Regions from separate parts of the Peribacillus sp. FSL E2-0218 genome, predicted to be linked through region 1. Evidence: riboswitches for the same ligand, from Rfam matches in the RefSeq annotation. Region 1 holds a riboswitch; the other holds the start of a gene.

Region 1 (7,774 bases):
GGCATCTTCTTCGGCCATACGGCACTTGGAAAAGACCTTGCCCCTAAATTGGCTGGAAAGCTTGAATCAGGTTTGATTTCTGACGTAACATCCATTGAAGAAGAAGGCGGAAATATCGTTTTCACCCGTCCGATTTATTCTGGTAAAGCTTTTGAAAAGAAAATTGTTACAGATGGAGTGATATTCGCAACGATCCGTCCGAACAATATTGAGCCATTGGCGAAAGATGAGTCCCGCTCCGGTGATGTAGCTGCATTGAGCGTGGATATCAAGGATTTACGCACCATCATAAAAGATGTTGTCAGAAAGGCAAGTGAAGGCGTCGATCTTTCAGAAGCCAAGGTAATCATCGCTGGCGGCCGCGGAGTGAAAAGCGAAGACGGCTTTGAACCTTTAAAGGAACTGGCACAAGTTCTTGGCGGAGCGGTAGGGGCTTCCCGTGGTGCATGTGACGCGGATTATTGTGACTATTCTTTGCAAATCGGTCAAACGGGTAAGGTCGTTACACCTGACCTCTATATTGCCTGCGGAATCTCTGGAGCGATTCAGCATTTAGCTGGTATGTCCAACTCCAAAGTGATCGTAGCCATCAATAAAGACCCTGAAGCGAACATCTTCAATGTAGCTGACTATGGAATTGTCGGCGATCTTTTCGAAGTCATTCCATTACTGACGGAAGAATTCAAAAAACTTAAAGTGAATGCTTAAAGGGTAAACGGCTTCGAATAAGGGATGGGACATAATATGTCTCGTCCCTTATTTTATTGATATAGGCTGCGAATTCTGGGTGCATATTCCCTCTTCATTTGGACATCCTACCACTGAAGCAAAATATTAGCATCGATTCTAGCAACAATGGTATACTGTCTTTAGTTATTTGAGTAAATTTGAGGAGGAAATATATATGGCTATTGTAAATGCAACTGACCAAACGTTCACAACGGATACTAGCGAAGGTGTCGTTCTTGTAGATTTCTGGGCTCCATGGTGCGGACCTTGTAAAATGATTGCTCCTGTTCTTCAAGAGCTTGATACGGAAATTGGCGATTCAGCGAAAATCGTAAAAGTGGATGTAGATGAAAACCAAGAAACAGCTGGGAAATTCGGTGTAATGAGCATTCCGACACTGATCGTCCTTAAAGACGGTGAAGTGGTGGATAAAGTGGTTGGCTTCCAACCTAAAGAAGCTCTTGCTGAGCTTATTGCAAAACACGCTTAATAAACGGGTCAGCTAAAAAAAGCTTCAGGTCTCCGGACTTGAAGCTTTTTTCGCTATCTTGATATATAATAATTGTAAATGGGAGAACAGGAGGCTGAAAGCATGAACCAGCAAATAAAGAATAAACTTGCGCTTCTTCCCGATCAGCCTGGTTGTTATTTGATGAAAGATCGTCAGGGAACGATCATTTATGTAGGCAAGGCGAAAGTGTTGAAGAACCGTGTCCGTTCCTATTTCACGGGATCCCATGATGGAAAGACATTTCGGCTCGTAAATGAGATTGAGGATTTTGAATACATCGTCACATCTTCCAATATCGAGGCTCTCATTTTAGAGCTGAATCTAATCAAAAAACATGATCCAAAATATAATGTCATGCTTAAGGATGATAAAACATATCCCTTCATCAAGCTGACCGCTGAGCGGCATCCCCGCCTGATCATTACGCGAAAGGTCAAAAAAGACAAAGGGAAATACTTCGGTCCGTACCCTAATGCTTTTGCGGCTAACGAAACGAAAAAACTGCTCGACCGCATCTATCCTCTTCGAAAGTGCAATACGCTGCCGGATCGGGTTTGCCTTTATTATCACCTTGGTCAATGTCTGGCTCCATGCGTATATGATGTGGAGGAACAGGAATATAAAAAAATGGTCGATGATATCAACCGTTTCTTGAATGGCGGGCATACAGAGATTAAGAAAGAACTGACCGAAAAAATGCTGGAGGCATCCGAAGAGCTGGATTTTGAGAGGGCGAAGGAGTTTCGTGACAAAATCGCCCATATCGATATCACGATGGAAAAGCAGAAAATGATGACGACCGATTTCATCGACAGGGATGTATTCGGATTTGCCCATGATAAAGGCTGGATGTGCGTTCAAGTATTCTTTGTAAGACAAGGTAAATTGATCGAAAGGGACGTATCCCTATTTCCCGTCTATGATGAACCGGAACAGGAACTGCTCACATTCCTGGGTCAGTTTTACGAGATTACGAACCATTTTAAACCGAAGGAAATCCTGCTGCCCGAGTCGGTGGATGCTGAACTGGCTGAAGGCCTGCTTGGCGTGAAGACGATTCATCCAAAGCGGGGTTCGAAAAAGGATATGTTGAAATTGGCCAATAAAAATGCCTCCATTGCGCTTCAGGAAAAGTTTTCATTGATTGAGCGTGATGAAGAAAGAACGATCAATGCGGTGGAAAACCTTGGCGTGCAATTGGGGATCTATACCCCGCATCGAATTGAGGCCTTCGATAACTCCAACATCCAAGGAAGCGATCCCGTTTCCGCTTTGGTCGTGTTCATTGATGGCAAACCCGAGAAAAGGGAATACCGCAAATATAAGATCAAAACCGTCCAGGGGCCTGATGATTATGAATCCATGCGCGAAGTCGTCCGAAGAAGGTATTCACGGGTATTGAAAGAGGGTCTTCCGCTTCCGGATTTAATCATCATCGATGGCGGTAAGGGACATGTGGAGGCCGTCCGCGATATTTTGGAAAATGAACTGGGCCTGGATATCCCGCTTTCTGGCCTGATTAAAGATGAGAAGCATAGAACATCTCAATTAATGATCGGCAATCCTCTTGAGCTTGTACCGCTTGATTCCCGGAGTCAGGAATTCTACTTATTGCAAAGAATACAGGATGAAGTGCATCGGTTTGCGATTACGTTTCACCGCCAGCTGCGAGGCAAAAATGCCGTGCACTCCCAGCTTGATGATATTCCGGGAGTCGGCGAAAAACGAAGAAAGCAATTATTGAGACATTTCGGTTCATTGAAGAAAATTAAAGAGGCCTCGGTCGAGGAAATTATCGGAGCGGGCATGCCAAAAGGGGTAGCTGAGGGAATCGTGAGAAAATTGCAAGAATAATCTTGCCCCCCACAAATCTCTATGCTATGATTAAAAGGAATTTTTAACTAGACAACTTAAAAGTGCTGATAGAGGTGCGGAATTCAAGAGTAAAAACCTGGAGAAGTATGAGTTTCCATGATGGGTTTTGAAAGGGGAGGACGCCGAAGGAAGACAAGTCTCATAGCTTGTTTTTCTGGTCTGACATTTAATAAATGGCGGATTGTCAGGGTGTATGCCCTGGAGAGCTATCTCACTGTGCTTACAAGATTGGATATGTGATCACAGCAATGAGATATTTCTCATTGCTTTTTTTATTGCCTAAAAAGAGAGGGTGCATGAGGATGGCATTAATCGTACAAAAATTCGGCGGGACATCCGTCGGCAGCGTTGAAAAACTTAAAAATGTTGCCAATCGGGTAATAGAGGAAGCGGAGAAGGGCAATGAGGTAGTCGTCGTTGTTTCCGCAATGGGTAAAACGACCGATCAATTGGTTTCCATGGCCCATGATATATCCAGCACCCCAAGCAAAAGGGAAATGGATATGCTATTGACGACGGGGGAACAGGTTACGATTTCCCTGCTGACGATGGCCTTGCTTGAGAAGGGGCATGAAGCGATCTCGTATACTGGCTGGCAGGCAGGGATGCAGACGGAATCCGTACATGGGAATGCCCGGATATTGGATATTGATGCTTCGAGAATCCAAGCTAGACTGCAAGAAAGGCAGATCGTCGTCGTGGCCGGTTTTCAGGGAAACGATGTTAATGGGGAAATCACTACATTGGGGCGTGGCGGTTCCGATACGACCGCAGTTGCCATCGCTGCAGCGCTCAATGCGGATAGATGTGATATTTACACGGATGTTACGGGTGTTTTCACAACGGATCCCCGCTACATTAAAGAAGCGCGCAAACTGCAATCCATCTCTTATGATGAGATGCTCGAGCTTGCCAATTTAGGGGCGGGCGTGCTCCATCCAAGGGCTGTCGAATACGCGAAAAATTATCAAATCCCGCTTGAAGTCCGTTCAAGCATGGAGAGGGAATCAGGAACGATCATTGAGGAGGAAGCAACTATGGAAGAAAACTTAATCGTGCGCGGCATCGCATTCGAAGATAGCATCACTAGGGTGACGGTTTATGGCTTGCCCCAATCACTTGGTGCATTATCAACCATTTTCATGACGCTTGCGAAAAACCAGATCAATGTTGACATCATCATTCAAAGCATGACTGCAGAGGATACGACCAACTTATCATTCTCCATTAAAAGTGAAGATAAAAAAGCGGCTTTGATCGTGTTGGAAAATAATAAAGAGCAGTTGGCCTTTGACAGGGTTGAAACGGAGGGCGGATTGGCCAAGGTGTCAATCGTTGGATCGGGTATGGTATCCAATCCGGGAGTGGCTGCCGAGATGTTTGAAGTGATGGCCAATACAGGCATCCAAGTGAAAATGGTCAGCACATCGGAAATTAAAGTTTCGACTGTCGTCAATGAGCTGGAGATGGTGAAGGCGGTCGAATCCCTGCATGAAGCATTTAAACTTGGTCAGCATGCAAATGTGCTAGCCTGATTGTATGGAGTCCAGTAAAAAACAGACTTCCGGTAAAAAGGGTAAGTCTGTTTTATGGGCTCGTTAGATTGGATCTCTGGGATCCCATTGAATGGTGAATGTCACTTTTTTTGCGCGGCGTTTAACTTCTTCCGTTGATTCGCTGAGGAATTTTTTTTGCAGTGTGAACTGCTCGGCAAGGAAGCCGGCTTCAAGCTGGAAGTGACAGTCAGGATGTAAATCCAGGCGGCGGCTGATTATTTCACCCGACAAGGATAACTCCATCTCGTTTTTCGTATACTTGATGATTTCCAAATCTCCCCAACCGGCGCTTTGGAAAAATTCAATAACCTCCTGATCGCCATTCAGTGGGAATTTTCTTGCTAACTGTTTACCTGCCCAATAGAGGATCTGATTCGAGTCTTTTCCGAGTATATCATTCAGTAGTACTTCCCTGATTAATTCATATCCGAAAGCCGGAACTTGGAACTCTTCAGTTTGAATTTCTTCCTCTATCGCTGCAGCAATATTTTTTTTCATAGTTTATCGCCTCTTTCTGTAAATCTATTATAAACGTTTTTCTTTTGCAAATTATATTGTTTTTTTATTTATTTGAAACGCAAATGGAAAAAAATGATAAATTATACCGAAATATTAATAGATTCATACATTATTTCTCATAATATAGCCTTGACAAATAAAAAAACATGCATTTTTAGCCAATAATATCTATTTTAAAAAAGAGATTTGTTGTATCCGTTTTCTTGACGCACATAGAAGTCAGGAGTAAAATGGACATGTCACATAATTGTAAGAAAGTATAGGAGAGCTTTTTGCACTCTATACTTTATTTTCACGCGGAGATAAAAGGTAGCCACCAGATTATCTTTGCATGATTTTTCACAAATTAAGGGGGGGCACTTAGTGGCAAAAAATCGCGAGTTTGGGAATCGTAGACTTCATTCACTTCTTGGAGTTATTCCGATTGGTCTATTCCTAATTTTTCATTTATCGGTAAACTTTATGGCAACAAAAGGGGAAGAGACGTTTAATGGGGCCGTTCATTTAATTGAATATACGCCCGTAAAGCTTTTGGTAGAGTGGGTCGTCATCTATCTACCGATCATTTTCCATGCTGTGTACGGTATTTATATTGCCCTTACAGCAAAAAACAATTTGGGGAGATTTAGTTTCTTCCGTAACTGGATGTTCATGCTGCAACGCCTGACTGGAATCATCACGCTGATTTTCCTTGTTTGGCATATTTGGGAGACTAGAGTTCAAGCAGCCATGGGTGCTGAGGTTGATTTTGACATGATGGCAGAGATTTTCTCTAACCCATTCATGATCGTGTTCTATATTGTAGGTATTATTTCTGCAATTTTCCACTTTGCGAATGGATTATGGTCATTTGCAGTGAGCTGGGGTCTGACAGTTTCACCTAAATCGCAAAAAATCATGACGTACGTAACTTTGATCATTTTCGTTCTGCTTTCTTATATCGGCGTTAGCGCAGTTTTCGCTTTCGTTTAAGAAGTTAGAGTTCATTTATAGTATCCGGATAAAAAACATAGCTTTGCTAATGGAAATAAGGGAGTGACAGAATTGGGTAAAGGTAAAATCATTATCGTAGGTGGAGGTCTAGCCGGCTTAATGGCGACGATCAAAGCAGCAGAGCTTGGACAACAGGTTGATTTATTTTCTTTAGTGCCTGTTAAACGCTCTCACTCAGTTTGTGCCCAAGGCGGAATCAATGGGGCAGTAAATACAAAAGGTGAAGGGGATTCTCCATTCATTCACTTTGATGATACAGTTTATGGCGGGGACTTCTTGGCTAACCAACCCCCGGTTAAAGCGATGTGCGAAGCGGCACCATCGATCATCCATATGTTTGACCGTATGGGCGTTATGTTCAACCGTACTCCGGAAGGTCTTCTTGATTTCCGTCGTTTCGGCGGTACACAACATAGCCGTACAGCATTCGCGGGTGCAACGACTGGTCAACAATTGCTTTACGCATTGGACGAGCAGGTTCGCCGGTATGAAGTGGAAGGACTTGTTACGAAATATGAGGGCTGGGAATTCCTTGGAGCTGTTATCGATGATGAAGAAACAGCACGCGGTATCGTAGCTCAGAACTTGACTACAATGGAAATCAAATCATTCCCTGGCGATGCAGTCATCATGGCAAGCGGAGGCCCTGGAATCATATTCGGTAAATCCACTAACTCGATGATCAATACAGGTTCAGCAGCATCGATCGTCTATCAACAAGGTGTTAATTATGCCAACGGTGAGTTCATTCAAATTCACCCGACAGCAATCCCTGGAGATGACAAACTTCGTCTAATGAGTGAATCTGCTCGTGGTGAAGGTGGACGTATCTGGACATATAAAGACGGAAAACCTTGGTATTTCCTTGAAGAAAAATACCCTGCTTACGGTAACCTGGTACCTCGTGATATCGCGACTCGTGAAATTTTCGACGTATGTATGAACATGAAGCTTGGTATTAATGGAGAAAACATGGTGTATCTGGATCTATCACATAAAGATCCTAAATTACTTGATATTAAACTTGGCGGAATCATTGAAATCTACGAGAAATTCATGGGTGAAGATCCTCGTAAAGTACCAATGAAGATTTTCCCTGCCGTTCACTATTCTATGGGCGGACTTTGGGTTGATTATGACCAAATGACTAACATTAAAGGTTTATTCGCTGCAGGTGAGTGTGATTACTCCCAGCATGGCGGTAACCGTCTTGGTGCGAACTCACTTCTATCTGCCATCTATGGCGGTTCAGTCGCTGGTCCGAATGCCGTTAAATATATCGAAGGTCTTGACAAAACTTCCGAATCCATCCCATCTTCATTGTATGATGGATACGAAAAACAAGAGCAAGAAAAATGGAACAATGTCATGTCTCTTGATGGAAATGAAAATGCGTACGTACTTCACAAAGAGCTTGGTGAGTGGATGACTCAGCATGTTACTGTAGTCCGTTACAATGATAAGCTGAAAGAAACGGATAACAAGATTCTTGAGTTGATGGAGCGTTACAAGAAAATCAACATCAATGATACGGCTAAATGGAGCAACCAAGGAGCTGCTTTCACTAGACAGCTGCAAAATATGATGCAAT
Region 2 (7,774 bases), 1.2 Mb from region 1:
AAGCTACGGTAGTCATAGAAATGAGGCTCATCAATAAATAATGAAACAGCAGAACCGGAATCCCCATGGCGGCGGCAAGTGCAGGATCGAAGGATACAAGCTTGAACTGTTTGAAGAAAACGAAAATCAAGATGAGGTTCAGGATAAAGCAGCTTCCCACAATCCAAACGGCTTTCGGCCCGGCCTCCATTCCGCCAATTGTCATCGTGTTCCACGGAGTATAGGCGATTTCCCCATACAGGACGTGCTCAAGGTCAAAATCTATTTGTTGTGTATACAAGCTCACCAGTACGATTCCCGCTGCGAAGAGTGAAGTGAAGACGATGCCGATCGCCGCGTCGGATTGAACGCCGGAAGATTGGAAAAGCTGGATCAAGAATACTGTAAGCAAACCTAGCGCCGCTGCCCCGATCAGCATCGGAATGGAGTCACGGGTCCCGGTTATCAAAAAGGCCAATACGATTCCCGGTAACACGGAATGACTGATGGCATCACCTATCAAAGTCATTTTCCTCACGATTAAAAAACAACCTAGAACACTGCAGGAGCTCGCCACCAATGCTCCAACTAAGATAATCCAAAAATCATTCATGATGTATGTCTCCCTTTCCTTCTATCCTGTTCGAGGGAATAATTCTTTTTCAAGGATACCCTTCTCCATACAGATGAAAGCACTCCACGTTTAGGTGCAAAAAGCATGGAAAAGAAAAACCATGCAGTCGCCGATAAGACGATCAACGGGCCTGTCGGCAAATTATTGACGGACGTGCTGATAAGCGTGCCTGACACACCGCTCAGCATTCCGAATATTCCGGACAGGATGACCATGATATGCAGGCGCTCGGTCCAATATCTGGCGGAAACTGCAGGTGTGATCAGTAAGGATGCCATCAATACGACACCGACGGCTTGGATGCCGATCACGACAGCTGCCACAATCAGCATCATGATGAAATAATCAAGGAAAACGACCGGTAATCCCATTCCTTTGGCAAACCCTGGGTCAAAGGATAGTAATTTGAATTCTTTAAAAAACAACGTACAAGTGACAATTAGTATAAAGGAAACCGTCATCATCATATATACATCGGACATGACCATCGAGGCCGTCTGCCCGAACAGGAACGTATCCAGCCCGCTCTGGTTTCCATACTCGCTCTGCTGGATTTGCGTGAGCATGACGATCCCAAAGCCAAAGAAGGAGGATAACACGATTCCCAAAGCCGCATCCTGCTTAATCTTACTGTACCTCGTGAGTACACTTATCAAAAAAACAGCCACTAAACCTGCCAATGCCGCACCAATAAGAAAGAAGGAAGTCGATTTCACCCCAGTCAGCAGAAAAGCGACGCAGATGCCGGGCAACGCTGCATGCGCCAGCGTGTCTCCAAGCAAAGACTGCTTTCTGAGATATGCAAAGCTTCCGATGACCCCACTGCTTAACCCGAGGAACATCGTGCCAAGCAAAATCCATCTCGTATTTGGATCAGTGATGATATCCAGTACATTCATCGTGAACACCTCATTTCAATAACAAGCCTGACTTTGCATCTGGCAATATCGCTAAGCGGCCTCCATAGGTTTCCTGCAAATATTCGGGAATGAACACTTCTCCAGTCGGGCCAATTTTCATCAATCTTTTATTCAATAGCATCGTCCAGTCGAAATATTCCTTGACTGTCGATAGATCATGGTGCACGACTAGAACCGTTTTTCCTTTTTCCTTCAATTCCATCAGCAATTGGATGATTGCTTTCTCGGTTGCTGCATCGACCCCCACGAACGGTTCATCCATAAAGTAGATATCCGCTTCCTGGGCCAACGCACGAGCCAGGAAAATCCGCTGCTGCTGTCCGCCCGAGAGCTGGCTGATCTGACGGTTGGCATATTCGGTCATACCCACCTTATCGAGGCATTCCATCGCCTTTTGCCGTTCAGCCTTGCCAGGACGCTTCAGCCAGCCAAGGTGGCCATATCTCCCCATCATCACGACATCGAGGGCATTGGTCGGAAAATCCCAATCCACTGATTCCCGCTGCGGTACATAGCCGATGCTCTTTCTCATCGACTTATACGTAGAGCCCTTGATTGTGATGTCTCCGGATAATTTCGGAACCAATTCGAGTATCCCCTTGATCAAAGTCGATTTCCCTGCTCCGTTAGGGCCGATGATACCGATTAAATTCCCTTCCGGCACCTCGAATGAGACATCCTCCACAACCGGTTTTTTATGATAAGCGATCGTTAAATTCTCAACCTTCAAAGCCGCTTGCTCCATTTTTTCTCCCCCTTATTTCAAAGCATGGACGATCGTGTCTGTATTATGACGGACCATTCCTATATAGGTTCCTTCCTCCGTACCTTTTTCACCCATCGCATCCGAGAATAATTCACCGCCGATTTTCACGCTATGGCCCTGCTTGGCAGCTCCTTGAATGACAGCCTCTATCGCCTTCCTCGGAACGCTGGACTCTATGAAAATCGCTTTTATTTCGTTCTTCACCAGGTAATTCCGCATATCCGTCACATCTTTTGATCCATATTCCGACAATGTGTTGATTCCCTGAAGCCCCCTTACGTCCAAACCATATGACTGCCCGAAGTAACCGAAGGCATCATGCGCTGTAACAAGCACCCGTTGGTCTTCCGGAATTTTATTTATTTCGTCCTGAACGTACCGATCCAGCTCCTCCAACTGCGAAACATATTTTTCATAATGCGAGAGATAGTCCGCTTCATGATCTGGGTCATTGGCAATCAATTCCTTCTTCACCGCCCCTGCAGCAACGATCCATAGCTTCACATCAAACCAAACATGGGGATCATGTTCCGTTGCACTTACTTTACGAAGCTGGTTTTCCTTAAAATCCTCCGTTACGGCGATCGTCGGTTTATTCTTGCCCATCATTTCAAAAATATCGGTCATCTTCCCCTCCAGATGGACTCCGTTATAAAAAATCATATCGGCCGAATCCAGAGTCTTCACATCACCTTGAGTCGCCTTATATAGATGGGGATCGACACCTGGTCCCATTAAACTAGTGACCTCAACATGTTTGCCGCCGATATTCTCAGCCAAGTCCCCAATCATTCCTGTTGTGGCGACGACCTTCAACTTGCCATTGCCTTTATCCTGTTTGGCCGTGTCATTGCCGCATCCTGTTAAGATCAGCACTGCAGCAAGCACCCCTCCGATCGTTTTTAGAAACCCCATCCAAATACCCTCCCTTTTTTATCATTCTAAAATTTTTTACCTAATGCAAATTTTAATGTAAATTTTTTTATATTGTCCTATATACTAAAAAGTTTCCTTCACACAACTTATTTTATACTATACACAAATATTCGAAAAGAGTGCAACTTTTTTACTTTCCAATGATTTTCCCCAACACAAATACTGCTCGGAATGCTTCATTCCCAGCAGTAAAGATGGTGTTTTTACGAAACGATGGAGACAGGGTTATATAACGGGGCGTGAAAGGTGAATATAAAGCAGAGGACTTTTTTCAAAACCGATTATCCGAGGTGCGCTGTGCATTTGAAGATCATCATTTTTCCGGTTTCAAGGATATTGCCAAGTACGCCAATCCCAATTCGATTCCGCAAAGCGCGATCAGGGTGATTAATGTTTGAATCATTTCGATTTCCTCCTCCCTCAAGACCTAAATCAATCTTAAAGGATGAAACCCATATCATAACAACCCCCCATGCCAAAATATATCCAGCGGAAACAACTGCAATCTTGCCCTGAAATGGGTTTCATAAGGTACAATATCATAAAAGAAAAACGGTGATCCCATGACAAATATAAAAGAAATTGCCCAATTTGCCGGTGTATCCGTCTCAACGGTATCTCGTGTATTGAATAATCATCCGTATGTTAGCCCAGATAAAAGAGAAAGTGTCTTACAAGCGATTGAACGATTGAATTATACGCGAAATATCAATGCCATTCATCTTTCAAAGGGGAAAACGAACCTTTTGGGCATCATTCTCCCCTTCACCAATCATCCGTATTACGGGGCTATCGTGAATGGAATCACGAAGCAGGCGAATGCAATCGGATACCATATCGTCATCTTTCAAACCCATTATGAAAGAGAGAAGGAAATTCAAGCCTTGAATATGCTGCAAATGAAGCAACTTGATGGTATTATCATCTGCTCCCGGATTTCGGAAATGAAAGTCCTCCTAAGTTATCAAAAATACGGACCGATTATCTTATGCGAAGATACGGCTCAGGCTGAATTGTCATCCATCAGCATCGACCATTATGCAGCCTTTTCCTGTGCACTTGAATACGTGATCGCTAAAGGATATACGAAGATCGGCTACAGTCTCGGCCGTAAAAAAAGCAGGAACAGTTATCTTCGGACAAAGGCCTTCAACGACATCATGACCAAGCACCAGCTTATGAACAATCAAGAGTGGCTATTCGAGGGCAGTTACCATATCAAGGACGGGGTCCAGCTGTTCCAGCAATGGAGTTCGCTGCCAAACAAGCCGGAGGCCATCATCATCACGAATGATGACACGGCGGCCGGATTCATCCTTACCGCCAATAAATCCGGCATAAGGGTGCCTGAAGATGTAGCCATCCTCGGCTTCAATAATGATAGCCTCAGTGAGATGCTCGATATCTCGACCATTTCCTTACCCCTGGAGTGGATCGGAAAAATGGCGGTGGATTTATTCGAGAATCCCGGTATCATTAAACATGTGAAACTGGACTACGCCCTTATTAAAAGAAAGACCGTGTAATGTCGGCAGTAGGGAGATGATTCTGCCCGCCTAGGAAAAAATAACCACTAAAATTAACCATTGCTATATCTTTGAGATTATTTTATAATTTCAATATAGTAAAGTTTACTCAAGCATTAGCAATCTATCAACGATTGCATGAGTAAAAATCGTACGACGTTTTCTATTAAAGAGACGCAACGATTCATCATAATTGAATACTTCCTCATTTACCGATGAGTTAGAGGCTGCAGCTTACAAGAGTATAACGGACGAGATTCAGGAAAATTGAAGACTCCGTTAAAAAGGGTAAGTTGCCGAAGTTAGGGTATATTCCATGTATATTCTCGCTGGCGGTGTTGCCGAACAGGAACATCACTGTCACGTTTTTTAAAAGCGTGGGGAGCTATCTTCGGAAGGATAAACGGGTTTATTATAAACAGCCGTCGATCTTTTTCGACTGCTGTTTTTTGTTTTTTCCGTATCCTTCCAATAAAAAAGGAGTGTAACATCAATTGTCAAATTCTCAGCCAACATCAAGCCCCACTGAATTGAAAAGGAGCCTGAAAGCGCGGCACTTAATGATGATTTCATTAGGTGGCACGATTGGAACAGGTTTATTCTTAGCAAGCGGCGGCGCCATCCATTCGGCCGGTCCCGGCGGTGCCCTTGTGGCATATGCAGTCATCGGCATCATGGTTTATTACTTAATGACAAGTCTTGCAGAAATGGCAGCATACATGCCAGTGGCCGGTTCGTTCCGTGTCTATGCATCCAAATTCGTCGATCCTTCCTTCGGTTTTGCAATCGGTTGGAACTATTGGTATAACTGGGCAATCACCATTGCTGCCGAATTGGCAGCCGTTGTCCTGATCATGAAGTTCTGGTTTCCTGATACGCCTTCGTTTATCTGGAGTGCCATTGCCCTGATCATGATGTTCCTTATCAACTACATGTCCGTTAAAGGTTTTGGCGAAGCCGAATTCTGGTTTGCCATGATCAAAGTCGTAACAGTGATCATCTTCCTGATCACAGGTGTTCTGATCATTCTTGGAATCATGGGCGGCAAGGACCCCATCGGTTTCTCCAACTTCACGATGGGCGAGGGGCCCTTTAATGGAGGCTTTTTCACGATTTTAGGCGTTTTCATGGCTGCCGGTTTTTCATTCCAGGGCACGGAATTGCTTGGAGTGACGGCGGGAGAAAGCGAAGATCCGGAAAAAAACATTCCCAAAGCGATCAGATCCGTTTTCTGGCGGATTATCTTATTCTACATCCTTGCCATTTTCGTCATTGGCATGATCATTCCGTTTACGGATTCACGTCTGCTTAGTGAAGATGTTGCCGTCAGTCCTTTCACGCTAGTCTTCGAGCGTGCCGGTCTTGCCTTTGCAGCCTCCATCATGAACGCGATCATCTTATCATCCGTACTTTCTGCCGGTAACTCTGGCATGTATGCCTCAACCCGTATGCTCTGGGACTTGGCACGTGACGGGAAAGCGCCGAAATTCCTTGGCAAGCTGGATAAACGGGGAGTTCCGGTCAATGCACTTATCGTCACTGCTTTAGTTGGCTGCCTTGCATTCCTTGCTTCATTTTTCGGGGATGGCGTCGTGTATATCTGGTTATTGAATGCTTCCGGCATGGCCGGCTTCGTTACCTGGGTAGGGATCGCGATTGCCCACTATCGGTTCCGCAAAGCATATTCAGCCCAAGGGCTTGACTTGAATGCATTGCCGTATAGGGCCAAAGGATTCCCATTCGGTCCCATCTTTGCACTTGTTCTATGCATCATCATTATCATTGGACAAGGCTACCAAGCCTTCACAAGCGACGGGATCGACTGGAATTCCATGTTCGTATCCTACATCGGCTTGTTTTTATTCTTCGCCCTATGGTTGGGTTATAAATGGAAGCATAAAACGAAAGTCATTCCCCTTGAGGAATGCGATCTTAAAACGAAATGATCCATATAAAGGACCCGGTCTCCGCCATTTAGGGGGAAGCCGGGTCCTTTTCTCATTTCATTGGCCGATTCCGCTTCCCTCCAGCGATTAAAATTGCCCACCCCATCCAGCAATACCTTATTAAAAGGGGGAACTTCCGGATATTCTTCGTTCATTCCGAGATTCCCGTTTGAATCATTTCGATATTCAAATCCACTTCGATCGGAATATGAGGGTACACCTCTTCCCAATGTTTACGATTGAAATTCCTCGTTTTACTTTTAGCATGATCACCGAGTGCCAGCGGATCTATATTATACCTTTGAAACATGGTCACCATCTCATTCAGTTTCTTACCGAGGATACGTTCCGCTTTGGCTTCTATCTTGTTCACGTCGACGGGTTTGTTCAAGTCGAAGCCTTGAACCTCCAGCAGATTTGCTTTCAATTCCACTTCAATCCTGGCCTTCGGGTTCCGATTGGCATTCGTGATGCGATAACGGACACGTGATTCCACATTATCGATAGTTGTATAATCATTTTCCTTCCATTTAATTTCATAACTCCCCAATTTAAAATTTTCACTAAGGATCTTGAATAAAAAACCGTCCTCATAAGGAATGTATTTGCCAATATATTGATCCCTTTTAAACAGGGCGATCCCTTTCACGATTATTTGGTCGTCCGCCTTTTCCAATAAGGGCATGACCGGATCGATGCCGTTACCATGACTTGCATATAAATACTTATGTAAATCTACATCAGTCAAATTCGTCCTCATATTCTGTTCGATCAACTCTTTTACTTGAACGCCTGGAGTCCTGACCATTTTCGGCTCCATCCTTACGACATCCTCCGCTTTGCCATCAACGATCGCCAAAAACAGGTCCCTTCCCACCATCGGGTCACGCCGATATGTATCTACATAATCATTCAGCCCTCTTCTAGCCAATTCATCACCGTACAGGATGACTGTCAGTCTCCCGCCGACGATGGGAAATGGCGTTTTGGCATTTTCTTGCTGCCGAGTGGCGTTTATATCATGGGAAATCGCTTCATATACCTCTTTCCCTAGATCCGCTTCCTCT

What was found. Region 1 has a riboswitch for lysine ahead of MHI53_RS17280 (aspartate kinase). Riboswitches for the same ligand answer to the same signal wherever they lie in the genome.
Region 2: linked by a shared signal. The riboswitch ahead of MHI53_RS23140 (amino acid permease) and the one ahead of MHI53_RS17280 (aspartate kinase) in region 1 are both predicted to bind lysine.

The regions. Positions count from the first base shown of each region.
Region 1 is NZ_CP150304.1:3,584,636-3,592,409, reverse strand. Features, by position in the region: gene MHI53_RS17295 (electron transfer flavoprotein subunit alpha/FixB family protein) at 1-708, shown strand, start outside; gene trxA (thioredoxin) at 905-1,219, shown strand; gene uvrC (excinuclease ABC subunit UvrC) at 1,322-3,094, shown strand; lysine riboswitch at 3,156-3,332, shown strand; gene MHI53_RS17280 (aspartate kinase) at 3,418-4,650, shown strand; gene MHI53_RS17275 (YslB family protein) at 4,714-5,169, opposite strand; gene MHI53_RS17270 (succinate dehydrogenase cytochrome b558 subunit) at 5,554-6,162, shown strand; gene sdhA (succinate dehydrogenase flavoprotein subunit) at 6,235-7,774, shown strand, end outside.
Region 2 is NZ_CP150304.1:4,765,327-4,773,100, forward strand. Features, by position in the region: gene MHI53_RS23115 (metal ABC transporter permease) at 1-592, opposite strand, end outside; gene MHI53_RS23120 (metal ABC transporter permease) at 589-1,512, opposite strand; gene MHI53_RS23125 (metal ABC transporter ATP-binding protein) at 1,523-2,278, opposite strand; gene MHI53_RS23130 (zinc ABC transporter substrate-binding protein) at 2,291-3,214, opposite strand; gene MHI53_RS23135 (LacI family DNA-binding transcriptional regulator) at 3,799-4,761, shown strand; lysine riboswitch at 4,975-5,157, shown strand; gene MHI53_RS23140 (amino acid permease) at 5,256-6,707, shown strand; gene MHI53_RS23145 (Ger(x)C family spore germination protein) at 6,859-7,774, opposite strand, start outside.